Regions from separate parts of the Paenibacillus terreus genome, predicted to be linked through region 2. Evidence: predicted binding sites of a transcription regulator. Region 2 holds the regulator's gene; the other holds the start of a gene.

Region 1 (7,763 bases), 160 kb from region 2:
GCGCTGTATTTAATACCGAGACAATCTCTTTCATCAAATCATCGGTAATATTTTCTTTCAATACAGCCTCATCCAGCTTCATCGAAGGAAGAACCCCGTCCTCCACAAGCCCGCGGAGCTGCATCTCCTCATTGAACATATGCTTGATGAACGATTTGACGGCCTCCAGCTTGCGCGGATCCTCTGCTGCAGAGGCTGAAAATCCGTATCCGTTATTCACATCCCGCATCAGTGCCGTCTGATCCCCTGTGCCTCCTTCAACGGGCGGCATATTGAAAAATCCGACCTTTCCGATCATGCCTTCACCAGACTGCCCTTCCTTGAACACGGAGGATTTCCAGGTCCCATCATACATGAGAATTGCTTCGCCGCTTGTGAATTGAGTGGTATATTCCGCATACTCAAAACCAAGCTCACCCTGTTTAAAATAACCTTTATTCACCCATTCCTGATGCTTGGCGAATGCTTCAACAACCTTGGGATCCGTCCATTTCGCTTCGCCTGTTGTGAACTTGGCCGTAACGTCCGGCCCGGCATAGCGGGACCAGAGATGGTTGGTCAGCATCAGCGGAACCCAGCCTGCCTTGGATGCCCCTGCCATCGGCACTTTACCGTCAGCCTTGATGTCGGCCAACAGCTGCTCAAATTCCGCAAACGTCTGCGGCGCCTTTAACCCTTTTTCCTCGAAATAAGCTTTATTGTAAAAGAATCCTTCACCGGAGCCTCCGAGCGGCAAACCGTATACCTTTCCCTCATAAGTAAACGGCTCCAGGGAGGTAAAGCTGTCACGGATGCCGAGCTCCTCCAGAATTGGCGTCAGATCAAGCAGCATGCCTTCCTGTGCGTATACCTTGGAGTCCGGACTGCCGAACAGGTCAAAAACATCCGGAGGATTGCCGGCAGCCATCTCGCCGCGCAGCTTTTCTTTGCGGTTGACATCGGAATCCACTCCGTCCAGCGTGAACGTTAATCCAGGCACATCCGCCTCCACCTGCTTGACTACATCCTCCAGAATCGCAAGCCGCCGCTGCTTGTCTGCGCCCACCTGGGTATGGCGGATGGTCATTTCAAACGGCTCCCCCGAGTCCGGGGTCCCGCTGCTTTCCGGGCCTTCCGGTTTTCCTGCTCCGCCACAGCCTGCCAGCAGCCCTGCAAGCAGCACACCAGTAAGCAGCCCTTTTATTCCTTTGCTCATCCCTCAATGACCTCCTTCTTTTATGTCTGATCCATTACAAGACCCATTATAGAAAAAGCAATGTGACATCGTAAGGATGACAATTCTTGGATTCAGGGATAAATTTGTAAGATACGAAAAACCGCAGCCCCCGGATTGTTCCGGAAGCTGCGGTTTGGAAGTACATGGCCAACAGCTATTCGCTGTAGAGCCCTCCTTATATTGTGATAAATAATGATTGCTTATTCCGTCCAAAATTTACCTGTATGCCGCAACACGCTGCGCTTGCGCCTCCTCGCGCCCTTGCGCAATCAGCCTGTAAGCCCGCTCCACTTCCTCTTCCGTAGGGGTCGGCACTCCTTCCAGCGGATAGGCTTTGCCCAGCGCCTGCCATTTGTAGATGCCCATCTGATGATAGGGAAGAATTTCGAACTTCTCAACCCCGTTCAATGTACCGATGAACCGCCCCAGGTTGAGCAGATCCTGCTCTTCGTTGTGAATGCCTGGCACATAAACATGGCGTATCCACATTTTGCGTCCATGATCGGACAGCCACTGTGCCGTATGCAGTGTACGTTCATTGGATTTTCCGGTCAGCTTGATATGCTTCTCATCATTGATATGCTTCAGGTCGAGCAGCACCAGGTCGGTATGATCCAGCAGCTCGTGAATCCGTTCCGGATCATTGAAGCCGTTGCTGTCCAGGGTGGTATGCAGCCCCCATCGCTGCTTGACCTCCTTGAACAGCTCAGCGACAAAATGCCACTGCAGGGTAGGCTCCCCGCCGGATACCGTCAGACCGCCCCCGGAATTCCGGTAATAGGGCAGATACGGCTCAATCTCCGCCAATATTTCCTCTACCGTCACTTCACGGCCACCGTCCAGCGCCCAGGTATCCGGGTTATGACAGTACTGGCATTTGAGCAGACATCCCTGCATAAAAAGCACAAAGCGGATGCCTGGGCCGTCAACCGTCCCGAAAGTTTCGAGTGAATGAATATGTCCTTTGACCATGCTGCCTCTTCCTTTCTTTCCGCATCCGCTGTGCGTGTATTAGATGATGGGCTTACATGGTACCGTGGAAGGTCCGGTTGATGACATCGAGCTGCTGCTCGCGTGTCAGCTTGATAAAGTTAACCGCATAACCCGATACACGGATGGTGAGCTGCGGATAGTTTTCCGGATGCTCCATGGCGTCCATGAGCTGTGCCCGGTCAAACACGTTGACGTTCAAGTGGTGGGCATTGCTGCCGAAATAACCGTCCATCATGGACACCAGATTGTTTTTGCGAACTTCCTCTTCTTTGCCCAACGCTTTTGGCACGATGGAGAACGTATTTGAGATGCCGTCCAAGCTGTACTCGTACGGCAGTTTGGCTACCGAGCTGAGCGATGCCAGCGCGCCTTTTTTGTCCCGTCCGTGCATTGGGTTGGCGCCAGGGGCAAATGGTTCGCCCGCTTTGCGTCCGTCAGGCGTCGTGCCTGTCTTTTTGCCATATACCACGTTGGAGGTGATCGTCAGTACGGATTGCGTAGGAAGCGCATCACGGTAAGCTTTATGCTTGCGGATCATACCCATGAAGCTTTCCACCAGCCCTACAGCGATGCTGTCGACACGGTCATCATTGTTGCCGTAGCAAGGGAACTCCCCTTCAATTTCGAAATCAACGGCAATGCCCTGCTCATTGCGGATCGGTTTCACCTTCGCATATTTGATCGCACTCAGGGAATCCGCGGCTACGGACAGACCGGCGATGCCGCAGGCCATTGTGCGAAGGATATCGCGGTCGTGCAGCGCCATTTCAATACGTTCGTAGCTGTATTTATCATGCATGTAGTGAATAACATTCAGGGTATTCATGTACAGCTTGGCAAGCCATTCCATCATCGGCTTGAAGCGTTTCATCACTTCCTCATAATCAAGCACTTCGGAGGTGATGGCCGGGAATTCCGGTCCGACCTGAGCACCGGATTTTTCGTCCTTGCCGCCGTTAATGGCATATAGGAGCGCTTTGGCCAGATTGGCGCGTGCGCCGAAGAACTGCATTTGCTTGCCGATTCTCATGGCGGATACACAGCAGGCGATACCATAATCGTCGCCATAAATAGGCCGCATCAAGTCATCATTTTCGTATTGGATGGAGCTCGTTTCTATCGATACCTTGGCGCAATATTTCTTGAACGCTTCAGGCAGCTTCTCGGACCATAATACCGTCAGGTTTGGTTCCGGAGCAGGCCCCAGGTTATATAGGGTGTGCAGGAAACGGAAGCTGTTTTTGGTGACACGCGTTTCCCCGTTGACAGACATGCCGCCGATGGATTCCGTTACCCAGGTAGGGTCGCCGCTGAACAGCTGGTTGTAGTCAGGAGTCCGCATGAATTTGACGATCCGCAGCTTCATGACAAAATGGTCCACAAGCTCTTGCGCCTGCTCTTCGTTCAAGGTTCCTTCAGCCAGATCGCGCTGTACATAAATGTCAAGGAAGGAAGATACACGTCCCAGGGACATCGCGGCTCCGTTCTGCTCCTTGATGGCTGCCAGATAACCAAAGTACAGCCACTGGAACGCTTCCTTCGCATTCACGGCAGGCTTGGAGATATCAAAGCCGTGCTCGGCTGCCATCTGTTTCAGTTCGTTCAGCGCCCGGATTTGCTCGGATACCTCCTCGCGCAGACGGATGACATCCTCGCTCATGGCATCCACTTCAAGGCTTTTCAACTGCACTTTTTTATCCTGAATCAGGAAATCCACACCATACAGCGCCACCCTGCGGTAGTCGCCGATAATACGTCCCCGTCCGTACGCGTCCGGCAGGCCTGTAATAATTCCGGCTTTACGGGCTGCTCTCATCTCGTCCGTATAGGCATCAAATACGCCCTGGTTGTGCGTTTTGCGAATATTCGTAAATATCTCTATGATATTTTGCGGAACTTCAAAGCCGTAGGCCTTACAGGCGTCGATCATCATCCGTATGCCGCCGAACGGCTGCAGGGAACGCTTGAATGGTGCATCCGTCTGCACACCAACGATCTGTTCCTTGTCCTTATCGATGTAGCCCGGTCTGTGGGATGTGATGGTCGAAGGTGTATTCACATCAACATCCAGTACGCCACCGTTCGCCAGCTCCTTCTTGGTCAAATCGGAAATAATCGCCCAAAGCGCCGTCGTGTCGGAGGTTGGACCAACAAGAAACTGTTCATCCCCATAATATGGATCAATATTCAACTCAATAAAATTGTTGACATTGACTTCCCTGCTCCACTTGCCATTTTTAAACCCGCGCCATCCCGATTGCTGCTCCTGTACTTCTCTCTCAATCACCGACATGTCTATCCCTCCATGATTTTATTCAGGATTTCTTTACATTTCCATTGTAAAATAATGAAGCTTGTTCTTATGTGATAAAAATCACAATATAAGTGATTTTTATCACAAGGTTAACTTATACCAGCTGAAGCCCAGGCTCTCCTATATCGGGAGAGCCTGGAGTGCTGGAATAACAGCCATTATTATTGGTCAAAGCGCCCATAGAAAGCGTTGCGGTATACCTCGGCCAGCTCGCTGACCAGCGGCAGCTTCGGATTGGCAGTGGTGCACTGATCCTCAAACGCGCGGTCTGCCAAATAATCGACACGTGATTCGAAGTCTTTAGGGTCAATGCCGAGCTGCTGGAACGATTCCTCGATGCCCAATGTTTTGTTGAGCTTGCGGATCGCGTCAATCAGACTGTTAACCCCTTCCTCCGTCGTCCGTGCAGGCAGTCCAAGAATGCGGGCGATTTCCGCATAGCGTTCATCCGCCACAAAGTGCGAATACTTAGGGAACGACGCGAATTTCGTAGGTTTCTTGGCGTTGTAACGAATGACATGCGGCATCAGAATCGCGTTGGTGCGTCCATGCGCCGTATGATACTGGCCGCCCCATTTATGCGCAAGGCTGTGGTTGATGCCCAGGAAGGCGTTGGCAAACGCCATGCCCGCCAGAGTGGACGCATTATGCATTTTTTCGCGCGCCAGTTTATCGCCAGTCAATGCCGATTTCTCAAGGTACTGGAACACCAGCTGGATCGCCTTGATTGCCAGACCATCGGTATAATCGCTGGCCATCACCGAGACATAGGCTTCAATCGCATGGGTCAGCACGTCCATACCGGTATCGGCAACAGCAGTCTTAGGCAGCGAATATACAAATTCAGGATCGATGATCGCTACATCCGGAGTCAGCTCATAGTCTGCCAGCGGATATTTCGTATTGCCCAGCTTTTTGTCCGTAATGACCGCAAAAGATGTCACTTCGGAACCGGTACCCGACGTTGTTGGAATGGCTACGAATTGGGCCTTCTGGCCAAGCCGCGGATATTTGTAAATCCGTTTGCGGATATCCATGAATTTCTGCTTCAGATTGTTGAAATCCGTATCCGGATATTCATAGAACAGCCACATGCCTTTTGCAGCGTCCATTGGCGATCCGCCGCCCAGGGCGATGATACAGTCTGGCTGGAAGCGTGCCATCATTTCCGTGCCGCGTTCCACCGTTGTCGTTGACGGATCAGGCTCAACCTCGGAGAACACTTCGATCGCTACAGGGGTCTGACGCTGGCGCAGGTAATGCGTTACCCGGTCAACATAACCAAGCTTCACCATCATCGGGTCGGTAACGATCGCCACCCGCGAAATGTCCGGCATTTTGGCAAGATACTGTGTCGAGTTTTTCTCAAAATAAATTTTGGAAGGCACCTTGAACCACTGCATATTCACCGTACGTTTCGCCACCCTTTTCACGTTGATCAGGTTCACTGCCGATACGTTGGACGCTGTCGAGTTCCGCCCGTAAGAACCGCAGCCCAGCGTAAGGGACGGCAAATTCGTATTATAGATATCCCCGATGGCGCCGTGGGTTGAAGGCGAGTTAACGATGATGCGGCCGGTTTGCAGACGGTTCGCGAATTTCTGAATAACCTCTTCGTTATGGGAATGGATGGCCGAAGAGTGGCCCATGCCTCCGAATTCAACGACCTGCGCCGCACGCTCGATGCCCTGCTCCGCATTTTTTACTTTATAGCAGGCCAGCACCGGGCTCAGTTTTTCTGCAGACAATGGGAATTTCGGTCCTACGCCTTCCAGCTCGGCAACGATAATTTTTGTGCCTTCAGGTACGGTTATCCCGCAAATCTCGGCGATTTTCATGGCAGATTGGCCAACGATGGCCGGATTGACCGCACATTTTTCAACATTCATCGCACCGCTGGTCAGCTTGGCGGCCTCTTCCTTGCTGACGAAGTAACAGCCGTTTGCGGTCATCAGCTTTTTCACCTGGTCGTAAATGGCTTCTTCAATAATGACAGCCTGCTCCGAGGCACAGATCATGCCGTTGTCGAACGATTTCGAGAGGATGAGGTCTGTCACCGCCTGCTTGAGATCGGCAGACTTTTCAATGAAGCAAGGTACGTTGCCTGGGCCCACGCCAAGCGCCGGCTTGCCGCAGCTGTATGCTGCCTTGACCATGCCGGACCCGCCGGTTGCCAGAATGAGCGCCACATCAGGGTGATTCATCAAAGCATTCGTTTTATCCATGGTCGGAGCTTCTATCCACTGGATGCAGTTCTCCGGAGCGCCATGCTTGACAGCCGCTTCATGCAGGATTCTGGCCGCCTCCTTGCTGCATTCCTGTGCGGAAGGATGGAAGCCGAAAATGATCGGGTTGCGCGTCTTGATGGAGATCAGCGCTTTGAACATCGTGGTGGATGTCGGATTTGTGACCGGGGTGATGCCCATAATAATGCCGACCGGTTCGGCAATTTTCTGGAAGCTGTCAAAATCGTTATCTTCAATTACACCTACCGTTTTGTCATACTTAATGTTGTGGTAGATATATTCGGTAGAGAAGATGTTTTTCGTAATTTTATCCTCATACACACCACGTCCGGTTTCTTCAACAGCTTTTTTCGCCAAATACATATGCTTATCGAGGCCGGCCAAAGCCATGGCCTGCACGATATCGTCGATCTGCTCCTGGGTCATATCCATAAACGCTTTTTGCGCGGCATTCGCCTTGTCAATCAAGGTCTGGATATACTGCTCTGCCGTCTGCTGCGCTTCCGCCGCTTTGGCTGCCTCATTTTTTACTGCCATTCCCCTCATCCTCCTGATCACTTTGGATTGGCTCCTCTTTGCGGACTAAGTTTAACTCCCTGCCACATCCATAAGTGTAATGTTATTGATAAAATTCAGATTCATTTCGAACGGATTAGTGAAAATATTCACATGATATGGTATGCTTAAGAACAGATCAGGTGGCATCACGGCTTCGGAGATCTTTCATCTGCAGCATGGTCCTCATCCTCCCCGTTTTATATTGATTTCTCTTTACGGCTTGATCGTATCATAGGTGTCATTTCAATTATGTGATTTTTTTCACAATTTAATTCAATTTTGATTTTAGTTGTAGTGAAAATAATCACAAAGTTTTGAAATTCGCCACTTTTCACCTTCCGATCACCCCCAAAAATCACCGCCCCAGGTATATAATTAATTTTGAAATACAAAAGTTGCAAATACACAGATTTACAAAACACAGACATTAATAAAG
Region 2 (7,763 bases):
GAGCGCGCCAGGAAGCCGGAACGGCAGATGTTGTGGTGACCAATCACTCCAAGCTGTTCACGGATGTCAAAGCCAGCCATCAGCTGCTTCCCGCTTATGAGCATCTCATCATTGACGAGGCGCATCATCTGGAAGAAGTGGCAGGCAAACATCTGGGCATTCATATGAAATATTTCACGTTCGTGCATGCGCTGACCCGCTTGTTCAAGGACAGCAAGAACGGTCAGCTTCCCGCCCTGCGCCAGCAGCTGATGTCCTCGGGGCATGAGAAGGGGGCGGAATGGGCTTATGTGATCGACAGCCTGTACCCGGAGGTAGTGGAGGTTAAAGAGACCTGGGACAAGCTCAGCGATCTGCTCTTCGGGCTGCTTCCTGAACGGAGCGACGCCTCTCCCGGAGAGACCGGACAATTCTCTGCCAGGTTCAAGCCTTCCGCCAAACCGAAGGGCTGGGGGGATGCGGAGCAGCTGGAAAACCAGATCTATGTCGGGCTCGGGGAAATCGTCCGCAAGGGAGACAGAATTTTGCAGGAAATCAAGGACGAGCAGGACGATTACGGTGCAGAAAGCCTCGTCACTGATATTGCAGGACTGTTTAAAGATCTGGCAGCCTTCCGTGACAGCCTTCGCTTCTTTATTAAAATGGATGACCTGACGACTGTGTACTGGCTTGAAGCGAGCGGCCAATTTAAAGGGAAATCGCTGCAATTTTATGCCGTGCCGGTGGATGTCAGCCAGCAGCTGAAGGAGATGTTTTTTGACAAGAAAAAAAGCGTGGTGCTTACCTCCGCTACCTTGTCCGTGGATAAATCATTTCAGTACATGATTGACCAGCTTGGTCTTCAGGAGGCAGCGGAGGCAGGCGGTCTGCTAACATCCCTGCTGCCGTCCCCGTTCAACTATCGGGAGCAGGCGCTGCTGGTCGTCCCGCGGGATTTCCCGAGCGTAAAAGGGACCGTCGGGGACGCCAGATTCGTAGACATGCTTGTGGACTCGCTGCGCAGCGCAGCTCAGGCAACGCAAGGACGGATGCTTGTGCTCTTTACCTCGTACAGGATGCTTAAGCAGGTATACGAGCCGCTCAAGGAGGCGCTGGCATCGAGCGAAATTACGGTGTTGGGGCAGGGCATGGACAGCGGCAGCCGCAGCAAGCTGACACGAAGGTTCCAGGAAGCCAAGGCATCTGTCCTGCTTGGTACAAGCAGTTTCTGGGAGGGCGTTGATATCCCCGGGCAGGCCTTGACCTGTCTGGCCATTGTCAGACTGCCTTTCCAGCCCCCGAACAGCCCGCTGCTGGAGGCGAAGAGCGAACTGCTTCAGGAGCAGAAGAAGAACCCGTTCATGAAGCTGTCCGTGCCGCAGGCGGTCATCCGCTTCAAGCAGGGCTTCGGGCGCCTCGTTCGTACAGCCAAGGACCGTGGAGTAGTCATCGTGTATGATACCCGTGTCATCGAATCTTATTACGGGAAGCACTTTCTCTACTCCCTGCCGGGGCCGAAAATAGAGCATATGCAAACAGAGCAGATGGTGCCCCGTATTTCCGAATGGCTTCATGAGGAAGCGGGCAGCTAATAAAGCTCATAACGTTTCATTAGTCCGTGAATTTAGGAGGATTATGCATGAAAGCAGACAAAATATCCGAGGCCGTGGTGCGCAGGCTGCCCGTCTACCTGCGCTATCTGAACGAGCTTCATAAGCGGGAGGTCACGACGGTTTCATCCCAGGAGCTCGGGCAGAAGCTGGACCTGAATCCGGCGCAGATCCGCAAGGATCTGGCTTATTTCGGCGATTTCGGACGCAAGGGCATCGGCTACGATGTAGTGTATCTGATCGATAAAATACGCCATATTCTCAAAATAGACCAGCAAATCAACGTTGCGCTGGTAGGGGCCGGTAATCTCGGACAGGCGCTGTCCAATTACAACGCTTATTTAAAGGATAATATGAAAATTGTGGCGGTTTTCGACTCCTCGCCGGCCAAGATCGGGCACCAAATCAACACCCTGACCGTACAACCGATGGACGAGCTGAGAGAAACGGTCAGACAGCTGCACATCCGGATCGGAATTATTACCGTACCGGATTTTGAAGCCCAGCGTGTGGCTGACGAGATGATCGAGAGCGGTATTGGGGCGATTCTGAATTTCGCCCCGACCATCATCAAGGCACCTCCGCATATCCGCATTCATGCCACGGACTTTACGACAGACCTGCTGAGCCTGGCCTATTACCTGGAGAACGGAAAGGATGACAATGAAAATGACGACCAATAAATGGTTGATTAAAAATGGGGCATTCGCGGTGAATCGTGAGGAAAAAGCGGTTGTCCACGGCTATATGATCATTGAAGACAGCCGGATCACCTATATCGGAGAAGAGCTGCCCGCAGGAGAGGAAGCCACAGAGGCGGTTGACGGCACAGGGCTGCTCTTCCTGCCGGGTCTGATCAATACGCACGGGCATGCCGCCATGTCGCTGCTGCGGGGCTATGGAGACGATATGGTGCTGCAGGAATGGCTGCAAACAAAAATGTGGCCCATGGAAGCCAAATTTACCGCCTCCGATGTTTACTGGGGGACGTCGCTGTCCGTACTAGAAATGCTCAAGGGAGGCACAACGGCTTTTCTGGATATGTATGACCATATGGATGAAGTAGCCAAGGTGGTCGAGCAATCCGGCATCCGCGCCAGCCTCATGCGCGGCGCCATCGGACTGTGCTCGGAAGAGGAGCAGCGCGCCAAACTGGCGGAGGCTGTTGCCTTTGCGAAGAACTGGCACGGTCAGGCGGGCGGCCGGATCACGGCCATGATGTCCCCGCATGCGCCTTATACCTGCCCGCCGGCCTTTATTGAGCAGTTTGTGCAGGCGGCTCATGATCTCGATTTGCCGCTCCACACCCACATGTCGGAAACGGCGGCCGAGGTGGAGCAGAACGTACGAGAATATGGTCTTCGTCCCGTTGCGCATCTGGATAAGCTGGGCTTCTTCTCCCGTCCTTCCCTGGTCGCGCATGCCGTGCATTTGAATGATGAAGAGATTGCCCTGCTTGCGGAGCGCAAGGTGGCCGTTTCCCACAATCCGGGAAGCAACCTCAAGCTCGCCAGCGGAGTGGCGCGGGTGACAGAGCTGCTTAAAGCAGGGGTAACCGTGTCGCTCGGAACGGACAGTCCGGCAAGCAACAACAACCTGGACATGTTCGAGGAAATGAGGCTGGCCGCTTTGATTCATAAGGGTGTCACAGGCGACCCGACAGCCGTTCCGGCGGGCGAAGCCCTGCGCATGGCTACGGAATATGGTGCCAAATCGATTGCCCTGAAGGAAGTGGGATCGCTCTCTGCGGGCAGCAAGGCCGACTTTATTGCCTTGAATATCGACCAGCCGCATTTTCTGCCGAAAACGGATCTCGTTTCCCACGCCGTGTACTCGGCCAGCGCCAAGGATGTTCTGCACGTCTGGGTAGACGGCCGTCAGGTTGTCAGGAACGGCGAATGCCTGACCATGGATGAGGAACGGATCAAGCACGAAGCGCAAGCGGCGTTTACCGGCCTGCTCTCCCGCTGATCAAACCACACCATCGGAAAGGAAGCTTGGATTGAAAAACAGAAAAACGATGATCGCCTACGGGGTGTTTATTTTCATCCTGCTGTTGATCGCCATGTATTGGTATTATTCTTATGTTACCCAGGGGCCGAAGCAGGAGGAGAGCACCGCCATTCTCAAAGCGAAACAGACAGCAGGTCTGGTTGCAACGGATAAGACGTGGAAAAGCGTGTGGGCTGATACCTATTGGGTGGTGGAAGGCACGGATGCCGAGAATAGAAAGATGATGGTATGGGTGCCTTTTCAATCGATAAAGGACGGGCAGGATATACCGCAGCAGGGAACCGAGGGCGTGCATAGCGAGCTGCTGCAAAATGGTGTGAGCGAGGAGCAGATGCGCACAGCGATTACGTCTGCAAATCCCGACCTTGAGATTGTGCGTCTGCTGCCGGGTGTTTTTAATGGTGAATATGTCTGGCAGCTGTTCTACAAAATCAATAACAGCTATTATTATCAATTTTACAAATTTGCGGACGGAAGTCCGGTAGGCACTCCTTTTCAGCTGCCCAACACCCTGCAGTGACAGAGAGCTGGAACACGATCATGCAAGAGCAATCGCTCCGGCTGCGGCCGGAGCATTTTTGCATTAGGCAAAATTATTACTTATTGCGTATTTTTCTGTGCAAATTATCCGTTTGTAAGAAAAACGTTATCGACGTACTTTCAAAGAAGCCAGACCGCGCTTAGCGGAAGTTTTTCTTGCGATTTCAGGAAGCTTCTGCCGGAAGTTTATACTTTATGAAATCTAAAAAAATTATTACAAATTTTATAAACTGTTCAAACTTTGCCTTCGAAAAGTGATATACGATATGATATACTCAGGTTTATACTAGTGATAGACTGTTATGTCTAAAAGGGCTCCTTTTGCCTCACAGTTCAAAAAAAGTCCCAACGACGTTTCTGCTGATATTTTATGTTTGAGAGGAGGACGTTTTTTTGAAACTTCGTATTTTGCCTATTGCTTTAACGGCGATAATTACAGCTTCCGTGTTGTTCGGCGGATGGTTCCTGTACCGTCATATGGCGATTCAGAATCCGCTGCAGCAGGTAGTGACTAAATATCCGGGCGTCTCCAGCGCCCAAATAGCTATTAAACAGGATGAGGTCGTTTTGAAACTTGTACTGCAGCCCGATGCCGATCTGCGCGGCCTGGTGCAGCAGATCAAAAGGGAAGGGCAGTCCATTATCGGCAGCCGCCAGCTCAAGCTGGACATTCAGGACCGCTCCAGCGCCGAGCTGGACAAGTGGTGGTCGCAGGCCATGTTCCCCATCGCGGAGGCGATGGAGAATAAAAAGTACACGCAAATCCCGGCCACGTTGGAATCACTGGAGCAGAAGGGTTCCAAGGTACAGGCCGAGACGGAAATGGACGATCAGAACGTCTATATCAGGCTAAAGGAAGGGCAAGCCAGCAAGTATATTATTCTGCCGCGCGAGCCGGAAACGATGGGAGTGTGGCCTAATGCCTAGGTGGGTGAAGGAATTGCTGATCGGCATCGTGCCGGTTCTGGTCATTTTTCTTGTTTTTATCGGGTTTAACGTGGTGCCGCTTGTGATCGCCGCGGCCGTGCTTGGCGGACTGATGCTGATGCTGCATATGCGCGGCGGGTTGGCGGTTGGTGCGAGCCAGGAGCGCAAGCGCAAGCAGGTCGGGTCGGCCAAGCTGACCTTTGACCAAATCGGCGGCCAGGAGAGTGCCAAGCAGGAGCTGCGGGAGGCGCTTGATTTTCTGATCCGCCATGAAGAAATTTCGAAATTTGGCATTCGCCCGTTAAAGGGCATTTTGCTCACCGGCCCTCCGGGAACAGGCAAAACCCTGATGGCCAAAGCTGCGGCCCAATATACCAATTCGGTATTTGTGGCGGCTGCGGGCAGTGAGTTTGTTGAAATGTACGTAGGTGTGGGCGCGGGCAGAATCCGCGACCTGTTCCGGGATGCCAGAGCTAGAGCCGCCAAGGAGAAAAAGGAAAATGCCATTATTTTCATCGATGAGATTGATGTCATCGGAGGCAAGCGTGAAGGCGGACAGCAGCGTGAATACGATCAGACGCTGAACCAGCTGTTGACCGAAATGGACGGAATCTTTACATCGGATACTCCGCGCATCCTTCTGATTGCGGCCACCAACCGCAAGGAAATGCTGGACAGCGCGCTGCTGCGTCCGGGCCGTTTTGACCGCCATATCCAGGTGGATCTTCCCGATAAAAAGGGCAGAAAGCATATTCTTGAGCTGCATGCCAAGAACAAGCCCTTGGCCGGGGATGTGGAACTGGAGAAAATCGCTGAGGAAGCTTACGGTTTTTCCGGCGCACAGCTGGAGAGCGTTATGAACGAAGCTGCGATTTACGCCATGCGTCAGAATCTGGATGTCATCAGCCAGAATCATTTGTCCATGGCGATCGATAAAGTGATGATGGGTGAAAAAACAGACCGTGAATCGAATGAGGAAGAGAAGAAGAGAGTTGCCATCCACGAGCTGGGACATGCCATCATGGCCGAGATTGTCCGTCCGGGCAGCGTGAAGCAGGTGGCCCTCAGTCCGCGCGGCAAGGCGCTCGGGTATGTGCGCCATAACCCGCAGCAGGAGCACTATCTGTATACCAAGGATTTCCTTGAAGAGCAGATTATGATTTCCCTAGCCGGCGCTGTGGCCGAAGAAATGTACTACGGCGGACGCAGCACAGGCTCCAGCAACGATTTCGAGCAGGCCCTGAACATCGTGGAAACGATGATGAAATCCGGCCTGACTTCCCTGGGCATCATGAACATGGAGATGGTGACCAAGGAAGAGCTGATGCGTGAAAATAAAGAGATCCTGAACGCGCTGCATGCCCGCACCAGCGAATTGCTGGAGCAGCACCGCAGAATATTCGACAATTCTCTCGAAATTCTGTTGAAGGAAGAAACGCTGACCGGGGAGCAATTTCGGTGTCAATTTCGTGAAAACAGCCTTTTGCCAGCATAATTTATGATGCTGGTATTTTTTTTTACTTTTGTTCCGTGCTAAGATATTATTATCTATTGGGTCAATAAACCTGTATTTTTCGACAACGAAGGATACAATACATCAGAGAGACCTTGAAAGGATGGAGTCAAGAACCATGCAATTTAAAAAAATCGGCGTAATCGGCGGCGGTACGATGGGGCAGGGCATTTCCGAAATGCTTGCTTCCAAAGGCATCGACGTGCTGCTGGTGGAACAAACCCCTGCAAAACTGGACTACGCGTACGAAATGATCGAAACCAGCCTGGACAAACAGCTGGAGAAATGGGCCATTACCCAGGCGGAGAAGAAGCTGATTCTTTCCCGTATTCACAAGGTGACTCATTTCGGCGAATTGAGCGCTTGCGATATGGTCATCGAGACCATCACCGAGGATTTGGATGCGAAGAAAGAAGTGTTCAAGCAGCTTGATCAATTTTGTCCGAGCAATATTATACTTGCAAGCAATACCTCCACGCTCAGCTTGACCGAGCTCGCCAGCTCGACCATGTATCCTGAGCGTGTTATTGGCATGCACTTTATATATCCGGTGTCCCGTATCGATCTTGTAGAAATCATCCGCGGACTGAAAACCTCAGACGAAATTTTTGAGCATACTAAATCTTTTGTGGAGAACTTCCTGGAGAAAAAAGGGATCATGGTCTATGAGTCCCCGGGCTTTGTTACAAGCCGTATTATTTGTCTGCTGATCAATGAAGCTGCTCATGTGCTGCAGGAAGGTGTAGCATCTGCCCAGGATATTGACGACGCTATGCGGATTGGCTATAACTTCCAGAACGGGCCGCTTGAGATGGCCGACCGTTTCGGTCTGGATTCCGTCGTGGCCGCCCTTGAGCGCATGTTCCGTGAATTCGGCGAATTGAAATACCGTCCGTCCATCGTCCTGAAGAAAATGGTGCGTGCCGGCAATCTGGGTGTAAAAACAGGCGAAGGTTTCTTCAAGTACGACAAGGATGGTGACCGTGTATGAAAATTCTAGTAATCAACGCAGGCAGCTCTTCGCTGAAATACCAGCTGTATGATATGAGGGATGAGTCCGTGCTGGCCAAAGGTCTTGTGGAACGGATCGGTATGGATTCCTCCATCCTGACGCACAAACCTACGAATAAAAACGAAATGACGGAAGTCAGTGAAATTTTGGAGCATACCACGGCGATCCG

What was found. Region 2 encodes Rex, which represses fermentation and respiration genes when NADH is low (regulators of the CRP and FNR family bind a similar motif). Its sites were predicted from a motif close to TTGTGAAATATTTCACAA; they were not measured.
Region 1: pflB (formate C-acetyltransferase) is a predicted target of Rex. The motif match lies at 4,572-4,589, and genes of this name have one in related genera.

The regions. Positions count from the first base shown of each region.
Region 1 covers NZ_JBHIRX010000005.1:5,507-13,269, reverse strand. Annotated here, with positions in the region: gene ACE5KN_RS11120 (extracellular solute-binding protein) at 1-1,195, opposite strand, end outside; gene pflA (pyruvate formate-lyase-activating protein) at 1,433-2,188, opposite strand; gene pflB (formate C-acetyltransferase) at 2,241-4,502, opposite strand; gene adhE (bifunctional acetaldehyde-CoA/alcohol dehydrogenase) at 4,685-7,306, opposite strand.
Region 2 covers NZ_JBHIRX010000005.1:161,536-169,298, forward strand. Annotated here, with positions in the region: gene dinG (ATP-dependent DNA helicase DinG, 3'-5' exoribonuclease type) at 1-1,571, shown strand, start outside; gene ACE5KN_RS11935 (redox-sensing transcriptional repressor Rex) at 1,619-2,272, shown strand; gene ACE5KN_RS11940 (amidohydrolase) at 2,259-3,560, shown strand; gene ACE5KN_RS11945 (cell wall elongation regulator TseB-like domain-containing protein) at 3,592-4,122, shown strand; gene ACE5KN_RS11950 (hypothetical protein) at 4,536-5,069, shown strand; gene ACE5KN_RS11955 (AAA family ATPase) at 5,062-6,564, shown strand; gene ACE5KN_RS11960 (3-hydroxyacyl-CoA dehydrogenase family protein) at 6,701-7,573, shown strand; gene ACE5KN_RS11965 (acetate/propionate family kinase) at 7,570-7,763, shown strand, end outside.